3 regions of the Cellvibrio sp. QJXJ genome follow, and region 2 is predicted to be linked to each of the others. Evidence: predicted binding sites of a transcription regulator. Region 2 holds the regulator's gene; each other region holds the start of a gene.

Region 1 (5,121 bases), 760 kb from region 2:
GAATAACAGCAGCAGCCAGATGAGTTTTTTGCCGTTAAAACCGGCAAAGCGTGCGGCGTTGTGATTCTCGCCCATCACCCGTAATTGGAAGCCGAGCAGGGTGCGGGTGAGCACTACCCAAATCACCACCAACATAAACAGCGCGATAAAAATGGCGATGCTCACGCGGTAGTCCTCAAACAACACCGGCAACAAGGTCTGGCTGGCAAAGAGCGCGGACTCGGGAAAGTTGAGCCCTTCCGGGTCTTTGAGCGGGCCGTGTACGCCCCACAGCAACAGGTTCACAGCGATATAGTTGAGCATGATGGTGGTGAGGATTTCGTTGGCGTTAAAGCGCGTGAGCAGAAGCGCGGCAATGCCCGCCCAGACCAAACCCGCCAAGGCGCCGCTGGCGATAATCACCGGCAGCACCCAAAACCCTTCGCTATCCGCCAACTGCAAGGTCACTGCGCCGCCAATAAGCGCGCCAAATACAAACTGGCCTTCGGCGCCGATATTCCAGATTTTGGCTTTGAAGCAGAGCGTTAACCCAATCGCACAGAGCAACAGCGGGGTGACTTTTACAGCGAGTTCCGACAGGCCGTACAAATCGCTAATCGGGGCGATAAAAAAGGTGTAGAGGCTGCCCAGCGGCGGGCGCCCGAGCAGCGCAAACAACAGCGCACCGGAGACGAGCGTGAGCAGCAGGGCGAGCAGGGGCGACAGGTACATCATCGCGCGGGAGTCTTGCAGGCGTTTCTCAATGCGCATGGGCAACCTCCGCTGCTGTGTTGTCAGCGAGGTGGCTGCCAAAGTTGCCGGTCATCCACTGGCCGAGTTGCCCCAGTGGCACCTCCGCTTTAGCTGCCAACGGTGACAGGCGCCCGCCGCACAGGGCGCCGAGGCGATCGGCCAATAAATACAATTCGTCCAAATCTTCGCTGATCACCAAAATCGCGGTGCCCTGGTCGCGCAATTTAATCAGCTCCTGATGAATCAAATTCGCCGCGCCCACATCCACGCCCCAGGTCGGGTGAAAACACACCAGCACCTTCGGGTTTTGCAGAATTTCACGGCCGATAATAAATTTTTGCAGGTTGCCGCCGGAGAGGCTTTTGGCGCTGGCATCGGCGCCCGTCGCTTTGACTTTGTATTTGGCGATGATGTCGGTGGCGCGGTTTTTAAGTAGCGGCCAATTCAGCCAGCCGAATTTTCCGCTTTGGTTGATGTAGCCAGTGAGTAGATTATTTTCGGTCAGGCTCATATTGCCCAGCGCACCGCGCCCGATCCGGTCGGCGGGCACCACACCCATGCCCAATCGGCGGCGCTGTTGCACGCCGAGTTGGCCAACATCTTTGCCGCCCAATAACAGGCTGCCGCTATCGCTGCGCAGCTCGCCGTTAATCAAATCCACCAGTTCGTCTTGCCCGTTACCGGCCACACCGGCAAGGCCAAGAATTTCGCCCGCGTGTAACTGCAGTTGAATGTCTTGCAGGTGAATCGCAAATGCATCGCGCGGTTTCACCGTAATCTTATCGAGCGCGAGCAGGCATTCACCGGCGCTGCCGGCGGGCATGGAATCCTGCAATTCCAATTCATCGCCCAGCATCAGGCGCGCCATTTGGGTGGGGCTGGTTTCACTCGGCACACAGGTGCCGGTGACCTTACCGCCGCGCAGAATGGTTGCCTTGTCGCACAGTGCATTCACTTCGTGCAATTTGTGCGAGATAAACAAAATGCTGCACCCTTTGCGCGCAAGTTTTTTCAGCACTGCAATCAGCTGCGCCACTTCCGGCGGCGTGAGTACGGCGGTGGGTTCGTCAAGAATTAGCAGTTGGATGTCCTGCAGCAGGCAGCGAATAATTTCCACCCGCTGTTGTTCGCCCACCGACAAACTGTGCACCAAACGGTCAGGATTTATCGCCAGGCCATATTCATCGCCCACCGCGATAATACGTTCGCGCAATCGCTCCAAATTGCCGTATTCGGCAGGCGTTAAATAGAGCGCGATATTTTCGGTCACGGTCAGGGTTTCAAACAGGGAAAAGTGCTGGAACACCATGCCCATACCCAATTGGCGCGCATGGGCGGGGCCGCTAATGCTCACTTCTTTATCGTTCCACAGCATTTGCCCGGCATCGGGTTTTACTACGCCGTAAATCATTTTCATCAAGGTACTTTTACCGGCGCCGTTTTCGCCGAGCAGCGCATGGATCTCGCCCGGTTCAACCTGCAAGCTCACGCTGTCGTTAGCGATACAGCCGGGGTAAGCCTTGGTGAGCGCTAATAGCTCAAGGCGCATGGCCTTTTTTTCAGACATAAATCAACTCGCTCATAAACCTGACTATCTGGACAAAAAGATAAGTCGGGTTGAGCAAATTGCATGCCATTCACTGCCATAAACCGCGCTTTGCAAAAAACCTATGAAAAATTGTCTGTTTGGCCAGACTTTTGCTTTGGCCTTGGCAGGTTCGATTTTTTTAGCCGTGCCAGCGAGGGTGTAATACCCGCGCAAGGCAGGCAAGTGGAGGAGGTATTGTGCGGTTGGTGGTGAACAATAAACCGGTTGAGGGTGTGGATGCGGCAGCAGATATGACGCTGCTGCGCTACCTTCGCAGCGGTCAACAATTGATGGGTACCAAAGAGGGCTGTGCCTCCGGTGATTGCGGCGCCTGCACGGTGATTGTTGGGCGCCCCAGCCCGCAGGGCCTGACCTACAGCACGGTGAACGCCTGTATTTGCCCGCTCGGCAGCCTGCAGGATTGCCATGTTTTTACCGTGGAAGCACTCGCCGCCAGTGCGGATTCCCTGCACCCGGTACAGGCCGCGATGGTGGAATGCCACGGCTCCCAGTGCGGCTTTTGTACTCCCGGTTTTGTGATGTCGCTGGCCAACCTGCAACTCAATGAGGGCGCGCGTTTGGCACAGGCGGATGATGCGGTACAGCGCGCGGCGGTGATTGATGCTATCTCCGGAAACCTGTGTCGCTGTACCGGTTATCGCCCCATTGTGGCGGCGGGAATGGCGGCCCTTAAAAAACCTGCCCAAGTGGCCAGTTTTGTGCAAGAGTGGGTGCCGAATGCACCTTTAGCGGGCAAAAATCCTGAGTCGGTGGCGCCTGTTGCCGCGCCGCTATTACACGGTGATGGCAGCAGTTATTGGCAGCCGCACACCGAAGTGGAGTTGCAGCAACTATTGCACGCCTATCCCCAAGCGCGTTTGGTGGCCGGTGGTACGGATTTAATGTTGGAGGTTACCCAGCAGTACAAATCCTTGGCGCACTTGATTGATCTGAATCGGGTGGAGACATTACAGCAGATCGAGATCAATGAGCGCGAAGTCATTCTGGGTGCGGCGGTGTGTTACAGCCAGTTGGAAAAGTCCCTGCGCGATCTCTCGCCGGAATTTGTTGCGCTGCTCGGGCGCTTGGGTTCACGGCAAATTCGCAATCGCGGCACCTTGGGGGGCAATATTTGCAACGCATCGCCCATCGCCGATAGCCCGCCGTATTTATTGGCGCTGGATGCGGAAGTGGAAATTGTGAATGGGCGCGGTGAAGTGCGCCGTGAAAAGCTGACGCAATTTTATCGCGATTACAAAAAAACCAGTTTGATGACCGGCGAATACCTGGCGCGCATTTACATCAACCGCGCGCACTTAGCAAAACCATTGAAGCTGTTCAAAATCAGCAAGCGTTATGAAGACGATATCTCCGCCGTGATGGGTGCATTTTGCTGGAGCGGAAAAACAACGAACGAATTTTTCATCGCCTTTGGCGGCATGGCGGCGATTCCAAAACGTGCCAGTGCCACCGAACAATTTTTAAATAAAAGCCCTTGGTGTATTGCCGGAAGTGTTGATGAAAATATTCTTGAACAAGCCTGTGATGTGTTGCGCAGTGAATTTTCACCACTGAGTGATGTGCGTGCCAGCGCTGAGTACCGCATGGCAATGGCCTGCAACCTGCTTAAAAAATCCTGTTACGAATTTGCTGCTGAAGCCTCGGGCAATCACATCGAAACGAGGTTGTTTGCCCATGCGTAGATTAATCACCAATTCTGAATTGTCTCCGGCGATTGTGGCGCCAGCATCCAACGGTGGTGTTGGTCACTCCACCGCGCATGAATCGGCACACAAACATGTGCGCGGCGCAGCGGAGTATGTGGATGACTTACCGCTTTTGCCTGGCACCTTATTTGTTGCCACCGGTCAGTCCACTAAACCCCACGCGCGCATTAATGCGCTGGATTTAACCGCCGTAAAAAATGCGCCCGGTGTACTCGATGTCATTGTACAAAGTGATATTCCCGGCAAAGTCGATGTCGCGCCGGTGTATTCCGGCGATCCTTTGCTGGCGGGCGAGCTGGTTGAATTTATCGGCCAACCTATTTTTGCGGTGGCGGCCACCAGTTTTGAAGCAGCGCAACGCGCGGTATTGTTGGCGCGCATTGAATACGACGAATTACCTGCGCAATTAACGGTGGAGGATTCACTCGCCGAACAGAGTTTTGTATTGCCACAACATCAATTATTGCTCGGCGATCCCGATGCGAGTATTAACGCCGCGCCGCATCACTTAAGCAGTGAAATTTATGTGCGCGGGCAGGAACATTTTTATCTGGAAGGGCAAATCAGTGAAGCGCGGCTAACGGAAGACGGCGGCATTCATGTGATCAGCTCATCGCAACATCCCACCGAATTGCAAAAATTAGTCGCTGAGGTCCTGGCTATTCCGTTTCATTTAGTGGTGGCAGAAGTGCGGCGCATGGGTGGTGGATTTGGTGGTAAAGAAAGTCAGGCGGCACCGCTTGCGTGTATCGCCGCCTTATTTGCGCAGCGCACCCGTCGCCCAGTGCGTTACCGCATGCCGCGCCGCGACGACATGGTACAAACCGGCAAACGCCACGATTTTTTAAATCGCTGGCGGGTCGGTTTTACTAGCGAAGGCAAATTGCTCGGCGTGGATATGTTGCTCGCCGGTAAGTGTGGTTTTTCTGCTGATTTATCGGAAGGTATTGTCGACCGCGCCATGTTCCATGCAGACAACGCCTACTTTTTAAATAACGCCCGCATTCTGGGTTTGCGCTGCAAAACTCACACGGTTTCCAATACCGCCTTTCGCGGTTTTGGTGGCCCTAAAGG
Region 2 (5,121 bases):
CTGTTCTTCCAAAAATTCGATTACATCCTGATCTTTGCCGGTAAGCGGGCGCAGGTTAGGTTTCCAGTGGGGGTTGGGAAGGCAACGTGCGTCAAATACCAGATCGGCGTTTACCGGAATACCATGTTTGAAGCCAAAGGATTCAAACAAAATTGCCATCGTCGATTCGCTGCGGCCTACAACACGTTCTTTTACCAAGTCGCGCAATTCGTGCAAATTTAAATGACTGGTATCTATGACCTGATCGGCACAATCGCGAATAGGCTCAAGCAGCTGCTGCTCTGCGGCGATGGATTCCTCAAGGCTGGTGTGTTTATCCGACAGCGGATGCTTGCGCCTGGTTTCGCTAAAACGTTGGATAAGTACGGCGGGTTGAGAATCCAGAAACAGGGTTTGAAATGGCAGGTGCGCTTCTTTCAGCGTACTTATCATCTGCGGGAATATATTCAGATCCTGCCAGGCGTTGCGCACATCAATGCCGATTGCAAAACGCTGTTGGTCATCTTTATGAATTTGTATTTGTGCAACCAGCGCGGGTAGCAGGCTGACTGGTAGATTGTCGATGCAGTTAAAGCCCACATCTTCAAGGACATGCAGGGCGGTACTTTTTCCTGAGCCTGAAAGCCCGCTTACAATCACGAGGTGCATGGTATTGACCTGCTAAGGCGCTATAGCGACCTGATAAAGTGCGGCATCGCTATCGGCAGCACGCAAACGCTGGCGATAGTCAGCATTATTCAGCGCCCCAGCCAGAGCGGCCAGTGTTTGTAGGTGCTCATCATGAGCATCTTCGGGCACTAACATGGCGAAGAGAATGTCCACAGGCTGGGAATCTATGGCATCAAAGTCAATCGGGTCAGCCAATGTCAGGAGTGCACCGATCGTGCCGCTGCAGTTTTCAACCCTGCAATGCGGAATGGCAATGCCGTGTCCTATACCGGTTGAGCCAAGTCGCTCGCGACCAATCAAACGGCGAAATAACTCATCGGCATCAATGCCAGGAACATCCTGTGCGATGGCGTTGGCCAGTAGTTCCAGAGCACGTTTTTTGCTGCCGCCTTCAACGGCACACAAGGTTCGGCCGGGGCTAATAAGATTTTGAATTTGCATGGTAGGAGGTGATTACCAGGAATCTCTCAATTGTTGAGGCAGTGAGCGGAGATGATCTCGCTGCCTCCAGGGTGGGTTAGCGATGACTGCGCATCTTTTCTTTGTGCTTAATTAATTGGCGATCCAGCTTATCGGCCAATGAATCAATTGCTGCGTACAGATCTTCGTGAGTGGCATCCGCAAACAAATCTTTGCCGCTGACATGGATGGTTGCTTCTGCTTTTTGAATCAACTTGTCGACGGAGAGGATGACGTGAGTACTGGTAATGCGATCGTGGTGGTGGCTCAGGCGCTCAATTTTGCTGCTGACATAGTCTTTCAGCGAATCGGTAACTTCCAAATGATGACCACTGATGTTTATTTGCATAGATACTTCCTCTCGATAGAAACAAAATGGTTGTGATCAGCACAACCTAACAGCTCGTCCGTGATTTTCTTCCGAATTTCGTATTTATAACCGGTTAATGATAATTAAATGGTTTTGCGCTCATTAGAGGGTGGAATATTCAGCGACTCGCGATATTTTGCAATGGTACGACGCGCTACCTGAATTCCCTGTTCCGCGAGCAGGTCGGTGATTTTGCTGTCGCTCAACGGTTTTTTGGGGTTTTCCGCACTCACCAACTTTTTAATAATTGCGCGAATCGCTGTTGAAGAGCACTCGCCGCCGCTATCGGTACTAACATGGCTGGAGAAAAAGTATTTCAGTTCGAAGATACCCTGCGGTGTGTGCATATATTTCTGGGTGGTTACCCGCGAAATAGTGGATTCATGCATCTCAACAATTTCAGCAATATCGTGCAGCACCAGCGGCTTCATAGCCTCGGGGCCGTAATCGAGAAACCCGCGTTGTTTTTCCACAATACAACTGGCTACTTTAAGCAGAGTCTCATTGCGGCTCTGTAAACTTTTCAGGAACCAGCGGGCTTCTTGCAAATTATCCTTGAGAAATGTGTTGTCGCTGCTCGAGTCCGCGCGCTTTACCATGGAGGCATAATTGGAATTGATACGCAGGCGCGGTGCAATTTCCGGGTTTAATTCAACAATCCAGCGGCCATCGCGCTTTTCAACGAACACATCCGGTACTACATATTCCGTGTCACCACTGGCAATAATATCGCCTGGGCGAGGGTTTAGGCTTTGGATCAGGGTGATGGCCTGGCTCAACTCGGCCTCTTTCAGTTTGGTGCGGCGCATTAACTGACGGTAGTCGCGACTACCCAATATAGGCAAGTAAAGTTTGGCGATTAATTTTGCCGAATCCAAAAAGGGTGTTTTGGGGTCAAACTGTTGTAACTGCACCAATAAACATTCAGATAAGTTTTGGCTGCACACACCGCAGGGATCAAACTGCTGCAGCCGGTGTTGAACTGCAACAACTTCATCCAGTTCCAGCTCTTCAAAATCGCCACGCATTCCTTCGAATATTTCTTCGATGGTAATAGACAGCATGCCGCTGGGTTCAACCGCGTCGATAATTGCCATCGCTAACACCCGGTCGCGATCTGACATGGGCGTTAAATTGAGTTGCCACATCAAATGATCATAGAGTGAGTCGGTAACGGCGCGACGACTTTCAAAATCATTGTCTTCATTGTCGTAGTTGCTGGAGCTGCCGGTTGATGAGGTTTGGTAAACATCGTCCCAGCTGGTATCTACCGGTAAATCGCTGGGAATCGAGTCGCTCCAGTCACCGCTGTCGGCGCTGAAACTATCGCCTTCACCATAGACATCGCTATCACCAAAGGATTCCCCATCGCTAAAGCTTTCGCCCTCGCCAAAACTTTCAGATTCGCCGTAGCCTGGTTCGTTGAAGTTATCAGCGGTTGATGACGAGAAATTGTCGCTGGCACTGAAGTCGGCGCTATTGTCGGTGCCGGATTCTGCAGCAATTTCCTGCTGGCGGGTGTAATCAATCTTATCGTCCGCGCTGCCTTCGTAATCGCTGCTGGTAGTTGCTGAGTCAAAACCTTCCTCAACTTCCAGCATGGGATTGGATTCGAGCGCTTCCTGGATTTCCTGTTGAAGATCCAGCGTGGAGAGCTGCAAAAGACGTATCGCCTGTTGCAGTTGGGGAGTCATTGTCAGCTGTTGGCCGAGTTTAAGCTGGAGAGATTGTTTCATTGTTGTAGCAACAAACCCTTATTTAACGCGGGATGGAAAACATCTGTTAGGTGGAGTTTAGTCAGGGTTTGCGCTTCAAGCAACATACTTAAGCAAGCTTTATGCCTAGTAGCCAAATAATATTACTTGTCAAGTTGTTTGTCGGGTAGTTAAAGAGTTTGTTGAACTTACAGGCGAAAGTGTTCGCCCAGATAGACTTCGCGGACTTTGCTGTTACTCAACACTGTATCGGCATCACCTTCGGCAATAATGTGCCCTTCGCTTACGATATAGGCAGTCTCGCAGATGTCCAAGGTCTCGCGTACATTGTGGTCGGTAATAAGAACGCCAATCCCGCGATCTTTGAGGTGACGGACTATTTCTTTGATGTCGTTAACCGAAATCGGGTCAACACCCGCAAAGGGTTCATCGAGCAGGATAAATTTAGGGTCTGTCGCCAGTGCGCGGGCGATTTCTACCCGGCGCCGCTCACCACCTGAGAGTGCCATGCCAAGGCTGTCGCGAATATGGGTGATGTGAAATTCGTTTAGCAGTGCTTCCAGTTTTTCTGCGCGTGCTTCCCGATTCAGGTCTTTGCGAGTCTCAAGGATCGCCATAATGTTATCGGCGACGGTAAGTTTGCGGAAAATGGATGCTTCTTGTGGCAAATAACCAATACCGGCACGTGCGCGTCCATGAATTGGCAGTTGGGTGATATCGCGATCATCAATTAATACGCTGCCATTATCTGCCGGTACTAAACCGGCGATCATATAAAAGCAGGTGGTTTTTCCGGCGCCATTAGGGCCCAGGAGCCCAACAATATGGCCGCTCTCTACTGTGATAGAGACATCGATAACCACTTTACGTTTTTTGTAGCTCTTGGCGAGGTGTCGCGCGTGCAAACTAGGCATAGGAATCAGTTGCTATTGGCTGTGGATGAGGGGGCCTGCAGGTCTTCTGGTTTCGCGGATTTAGGGGGAATGACTATCTCTATTCGTTGTCCTTCGCCAGTGTTGTTGCCTTCTGCCTTCATCACTTCTTTGACCAGATCGTAATCGATATGTGGGCCACTCATGACGGCACCATTTTGCTCAACGGAAGCATCTTCAATGAGTAGTAAATGCTCATTGTTGGGGGTGTAGGTAATTTGTTTGGCGGATGCGGTGACTACCCCTTGTTCTGCTTCCGGCTGTTGCTGGAATTTCGCAGGGCTGCCAGTGGCGATCATTTTTTCCACGCCACCTTCATTGTTGGTGTGGATGATGATTGAGTCGGCATTGATAATGAGTGAGCCTTGGCGGATCTCAACCGAGCCTGTGTAAGTTGCCACCCCGTTTTTTTGATCAACGGTCAGGTTGTCAGCGGAGCCGCGGATAGTTTCATTTTTGTCGCTTGGTAACGCCCAAGCTGTCACCGAACAGCATAAGCCCGCGAGCAGGGGAAGTATTTTAAGCAGTGATTTAGCGCGGTTCATAAGCGGCCTTAACTTGGGACTTTAACTGAAGCTGACTATTGGCGAAGTCTGCTTCCATGCCTTGGGCCGACATCTGGCCTTTTGCGCTGCGCATCTTAACAGCTTTGTCGGTGCGCGCGAATTGTGTCTTTGGGAATAGGTCCAGTAGGCTGGTGGTGATACGTACAACACCATTGGAGTTGGTTTGTTGTTGAATCACGACATCGTCCTGCAGCCGGATGAATTCACCATTGAGTTGGCTTTTACCTTCGCGCGCATTAACTAGCCAGGGCGCAGTAGCGTCTTTATCGTAAAAAGCCATGGCGGGTTGTTCAAAGAGTGTGTAATCGTGCTCCGAAGGGCCGTCTGCGCTGATTTGATAATGGGTTACTTGTGGTGTCGTTAGTTGATAGCGAAGTGTTCCCTCTGGACTGTATTCGCGTGTCTCCACG
Region 3 (5,121 bases), 1.7 Mb from region 2:
TCGATTATCGGCGTCGGCACTGGCTCTACCGCCAATTTTTTTATCGATTACCTGGGTGAAATCCGCGACCATTTTGCCGGTGCGGTTGCCAGCTCTGACGCATCGGCTGCGCGCCTGCAAAAACTCGGCATCGAGGTATTGGACTGCAACTCGGTGAGTGAGCTGGTGGTGTATGTGGATGGCGCCGATGAGAGCAACGCCTATTTGCACTTGATCAAAGGCGGCGGTGCCGCGCTTACCCGTGAAAAAATTGTGCGCGCCATATCCAAAGAATTTGTGTGTATCGCCGACGAAAGCAAATGGGTGGATGTGCTGGGCAAGTTTCCGCTGCCGGTAGAGGTGATCCCCATGGCGCGCTCTTATGTCGCCCGCGAACTGGTAAAACTGGGCGGCGCACCGGTCTATCGCGACGGCGTAGTTACCGACAACGGCAATGTGATTCTGGATGTGCACAATTTGCAGATCATCGACCCGGTGGGATTGGAAACGGCCATCAACCAGATTACTGGCGTTGTCACCAACGGCCTGTTTGCCGCCAAGGGCGCCGATGTGTTGCTGCTGGGCACCAACGACGGCGTAAAAACCATCCTGCCACGCTAAGTATTGCCTCCCCAAACGCGCCTCGTCTCGCTGGCGCGTTTTATCTCTTGCTCTTCAAGTTCCATCTATACTTCAAGCTCAATTGCTCTCGAAGGATTCAACCATGTTCTCCCTCTCCAGTATTCAAGGGCGGCTGCTCGTTGCAGTCAGCGCCGGCGTTGTGCTGTTTATGATTATCAGCGGCATTGCCATCGCCCTACTCAGCAATACCATTGCCAATTACAACCAGCTGATTGCCAACTCGGTCGCCCATGAGCGGGCGATTAGCAGCATGAACTACCACTTTAAAACCCAGGTGCAGGAGTGGAAAAACGTGCTGTTGCGTGGCAAGAACCCGGACAAACTCCAGCAGTACTGGGGCCAGTTTGAAACCCTGCAACGGAGTATTCAGGCAGAAGGCAAAGCCCTGAGTATTGAACTCAGCGGCACCAGCCGGGAACAGGTAGAGGCTTTTTTGCGCGCCCATGAAACTGCCTTTGGCCGCTATCAAACAGGCTTGGATGCGTTTAAAGCGGCGGATTTTGATTCAGCAGCGGGCGATGCAGCCGTCGCGGGTATCGACCGTGAACCGAGCAAGCTGCTGGAGGAATCAGCCGCGCTGATTAGCGCTAAAGTCAGCACCGAGACCCAAGCCAACCTGGAGGCCAGCGCCAGCGTCTCCTTCTGGGCAAGCGCCCTGATCCTCTGCGGGGGATTTGTGGTGGTGTTTTTGGTGTTAATTATTTTGCGCAAGAATCTGTTGCTGCCGCTGGGCCTGATCAATGAACACCTCAGCAAACTGGCGGCGGGCAACTTCCGCGAGCCACTTAACTTCCGCGATAACAGCGAGCTGGGCAAATTGGGCGCCAGTATCCAGCAGGTACAACAAAGCATTGTGAGTGTGGTTGCCGCCGTACAGGGGTCGATGCAGAGCTTGAATCAGGCCTCCAGCCAGATCACCGAGACCGCCTCCACCCTCGCGCGTTATACCGACCAAACCCACCACGCTACCGATCAGGTATCCGCCGCCATTACCGAGATGACAGCCACCGTACAAGAAGTGGCAAGCAATGCAGGTGGCGCCGCCAATGCCGCGCAAAATGCGGACAACAACGCCAATCAGGGGCTGAAAATCATGGAAAGTACCCTTGGTGCGATTGACCAGCTCAGCCGTGAAGTCAATCACGTAGGCCAGGTCATGACCCAGCTGGAGGGCGATACCAACCGTATTGGCGGGGTGCTGGATGTGATAAAAAACGTGGCCGAACAGACCAACTTGCTGGCGTTGAACGCCGCGATTGAAGCCGCGCGCGCCGGTGAACAGGGGCGCGGTTTTGCGGTAGTGGCCGACGAGGTGCGCTCACTGGCCAAACGCACCCAGGATTCCACTGCTGAAATCCAACAGATTATTCACGCGGTGCAACAAGGCGCGAGCAATGCCATGAGCGCCATGCAAACCAGCTTGGCAAAAACCGGCGCCACCATGGAAATGGCCGGTCAGGCGGGCAACTCCATTAACGAGATCAGCCAGTCAGTGAACCGGATTCTGGGCATGAATATGCAAATCGCCACCGCCGCTGAAGAGCAAAGCTACACCGCGGAGGAGATCAACAAAAATATTATCCAGGTGGTGAGTTTGATCGATAACGTCAATCAGGATGCACAAAAGTCGGTGCAGATCGCCCAGCGTTTGGATAACACCGCTAAAAACCTGCAAAGTCAGATCGCTCACTTTGCGATTTAAAAAAGTGCAGGCATAAAAAAACCGGGCTAAGTCCCGGTTTTTTTATTGTGGCGCGGTGAAGAATTTAGCGGCGACGCAGCCGACCTAAACCAATCAAACCGATACCAGTTAACAACAGGATAAAAATCGATGGTTCGGTCACTTCGGTAACGGGTGGGGTGTAATCCCAACTACCTTTATGGATTTCACCATTGCCCACGTAAGACTTGGCGGCGACGGCACCATCCAGATTGGAATTGGTGGCAATAGTCGCGTTTAAAGCTAGTACCGAGCCAAACCAGGAGTCGCCAAAGTTCAGGTTGGTCGCCTCGTAGAAATTCCACAGCACATTGTTGAAATTATCGCGGAAGCTCTGGGTGCCGTTTTTGGTATTACCAGCGTTAAAGCTGCTGCCAGACACGTTGATCACCACATTCAAACTTGTCGGAAAGTCCATATTCAGGCTCCACTGCGGCCCGGTCAGCTCCTCGGCGGTGATGTTAAACACCACCAAATCCGTCGCGGCTCCGCTGTAGGTGAAGGCTTTATTGTTCATATCGCCAACCAGATCGGTGTTAGCCGACGCAGCCAGGTTTTTGTAGTAGGCAGACTCGGCCTGCAACTGCGCAAACAGGCTGGTTTTTTCCGCTGTCAATGAACCGTCGGTCACTTGCTTCAAGCAGCCATTGGGCACCAAACCACTGCCGTTACAAATATTTGTCGGGCCGGAAAAGTTGCCTTGGTAGGCAAGGTAGCCGCGATCGATATGGGTGCCATTGTTACTGGCAAAGTTGCCCACAACCTTGACGGTATCGGCGGTGGAATTTTGCGGCTCCTTCTGCGCAAACACCGAAGCGTTTACTACGTTGCCACCAATGAAGGCTTTGCCTTCAATATGACCGCTGCCGCCAGACACATTTAAATCACCAAACAAAATCAGGTTGTAATCATTCAATGGGCCTGCGCTGGTAAGGGATGAAAGGCCCAATAACGCGGCGGCAGCGAGCAGGTTGCGGTAAGTTATGCGATGAAAAGTCATAAGAAAACCTGTGTTAGTAATATCGACTTCTAAAGTTGATCGCAGTAAAGCAGATTTCATGCCCGTTTTACTTTTTCCTTTGGGATCAATAATACACACCACAACCTGTGATGCACATCACACAAAACTGTAAATTTTGCCGACAATCATAAATTGACAGCGAAAGACAAACCCAAGCCGATAAACCCTGGCAATTGCCAGGGCTGCAAAATTTAAGCGATAGAACCTAGGGGGATGGCTTGTCGTAAAGCCTGGGCAATTCGTTTTCAAACAGCACATAAGGGCTTTGGTAAAAACGGATAAAGTCTTCCGCCGTTTCCTGCCCCGGATAGGGGGCAAAAAACTGCTCGGATTTCTCCCGCGCCATATTGGCATTGCGCCACACCATCACATAAGCAATTTGACTGGCCTGGGCATCAGCCAGGGTTGGCGCCAGAATCCGCTCAGTCCAGAAGTTGGGAATGGTCAATGTGTTGTTGCCGGTTTCGGTGAGCGCAGCGATTTTATGGCGCGCAGTGGCAATGCCCGCGATCTGTTTGAGCGCGGCGGTGAAGTTCGCAATTTGCTCATCGGCACTGGCGTTATTGGCGCTGTGGCCGACATCCCAATAGTTATCCAAACCGATCACGTCCACATAGTCGTCACCGGGGTAGCCGTACAAATAATCGCGCTCAAAGTTAGCCATATCGATGCGGCTGCGGTCGGGTGAGTAGGCGTAAATCAGGTTGCGCAGACCTTTTTCATCGCGCAAATACTTGACCGTGAACTGCCACAGGGCGATGTAATCCGCCTCGCTCGCATGACCCTTACCCCACCAGAACCAGTCGCCATTGTGCTCATGCCAGGGGCGGAAAATAATGGGGATGTAGGTTTCCACACCCGCGCCATCGGTCACTTTTAGCGCTTCATTAAAGGTGACAAAACTGTCGAGATAGGCTTTTAGTTCGTCGTGTTTGGCGCCGCCGGGAATCAGCTCGTGCACCGTAGGGGTTTTATCCCAGGAATTGCCGCCGGAAACGGGGCTGTACATATGCCAGCTGATGGTTATCACACCGCCACGGCTGTAGCCCGCTTTAATCCACTGCTGCATTTGTTTGAAGTTAACACCATCCAGATTCTGTTCATGCCCCAATTCCAAACCGCCCAGCTCCCAGCCGTAGAGTGCGGGATTGCTGCCGGTGACGTCGCGCACATCGGAGCGGTCCAAATCCCCCTCCCAATGCACACCGTAGGCGAGGCTGTCCTCATGGCCAAACAACAGGTGTTTACCGCGCAGAGCGGCGAGGTTGTGGTAGAGCGCGCGGGTTTGTGCCGTCGCCTGGGTGTCGATCAATGCAAGCGCGGGGGACTCAACCGCTGCTGCTGAGCTACCACTACTGGAACTGTCAATGTTGGAACTGCCAACACTGCTGCTGGATGGATTATCGCAACCGAATAATAGGCTGGCGCACACCAGCACTAATGAGAGGCTAAAACGGGATTGAATGGGCATAACATTTCCTCGGAACTGGCCAAAACAAGGCAGGATCTTATCGTTTTTAATAATGTAACCGTTTACAAATGCAAATACTAACAGTCAAAACACAAAAAAGAAGCCCTTGGCGATGTAAATAAAGGTTGAGCTGCCCGATGCTTTTGCCTAGCCTTGGCGGCTTGTTTCCCACCTGTGCCTCCTTATGGATTTCACCTTCCCCGCCATAGGTATTGTCCACTCCTGTTTTAAGGAGAAATTTGGCATACCGCGCCAGCCCGGTTTGGCACCACTGGCCACCGCCGAGAT

The links. The regulator sigma-54, encoded in region 2, starts transcription at its own class of promoters, with help from an activator protein. The targets are predictions, from matches to a motif close to TGGCACANNNNTTGCNNT.
Region 1: the regulator sigma-54 is predicted to act here: its motif matches at 2,420-2,437, upstream of xdhA (xanthine dehydrogenase small subunit).
Region 3: the regulator sigma-54 is predicted to act here: its motif matches at 3,388-3,405, upstream of NNX04_RS16170 (choice-of-anchor A family protein).

What each region holds. Positions count from the first base shown of each region.
Region 1 is NZ_CP101662.1:2,785,503-2,790,623, reverse strand. It holds gene NNX04_RS12235 (ABC transporter permease) at 1-750, opposite strand, end outside; gene NNX04_RS12230 (ABC transporter ATP-binding protein) at 740-2,299, opposite strand; gene xdhA (xanthine dehydrogenase small subunit) at 2,518-4,023, shown strand; gene xdhB (xanthine dehydrogenase molybdopterin binding subunit) at 4,016-5,121, shown strand, end outside.
Region 2 is NZ_CP101662.1:2,022,935-2,028,055, reverse strand. It holds gene rapZ (RNase adapter RapZ) at 1-648, opposite strand, end outside; gene ptsN (PTS IIA-like nitrogen regulatory protein PtsN) at 661-1,110, opposite strand; gene hpf (ribosome hibernation-promoting factor, HPF/YfiA family) at 1,187-1,477, opposite strand; gene NNX04_RS08805 (RNA polymerase factor sigma-54) at 1,582-3,234, opposite strand; gene lptB (LPS export ABC transporter ATP-binding protein) at 3,402-4,127, opposite strand; gene lptA (lipopolysaccharide transport periplasmic protein LptA) at 4,133-4,690, opposite strand; gene lptC (LPS export ABC transporter periplasmic protein LptC) at 4,677-5,121, opposite strand, start outside.
Region 3 is NZ_CP101662.1:3,753,534-3,758,654, reverse strand. It holds gene rpiA (ribose-5-phosphate isomerase RpiA) at 1-600, shown strand, start outside; gene NNX04_RS16175 (methyl-accepting chemotaxis protein) at 704-2,323, shown strand; gene NNX04_RS16170 (choice-of-anchor A family protein) at 2,388-3,341, opposite strand; gene NNX04_RS16165 (glycoside hydrolase family 26 protein) at 3,568-4,833, opposite strand; gene tsaA (tRNA (N6-threonylcarbamoyladenosine(37)-N6)-methyltransferase TrmO) at 5,018-5,121, shown strand, end outside.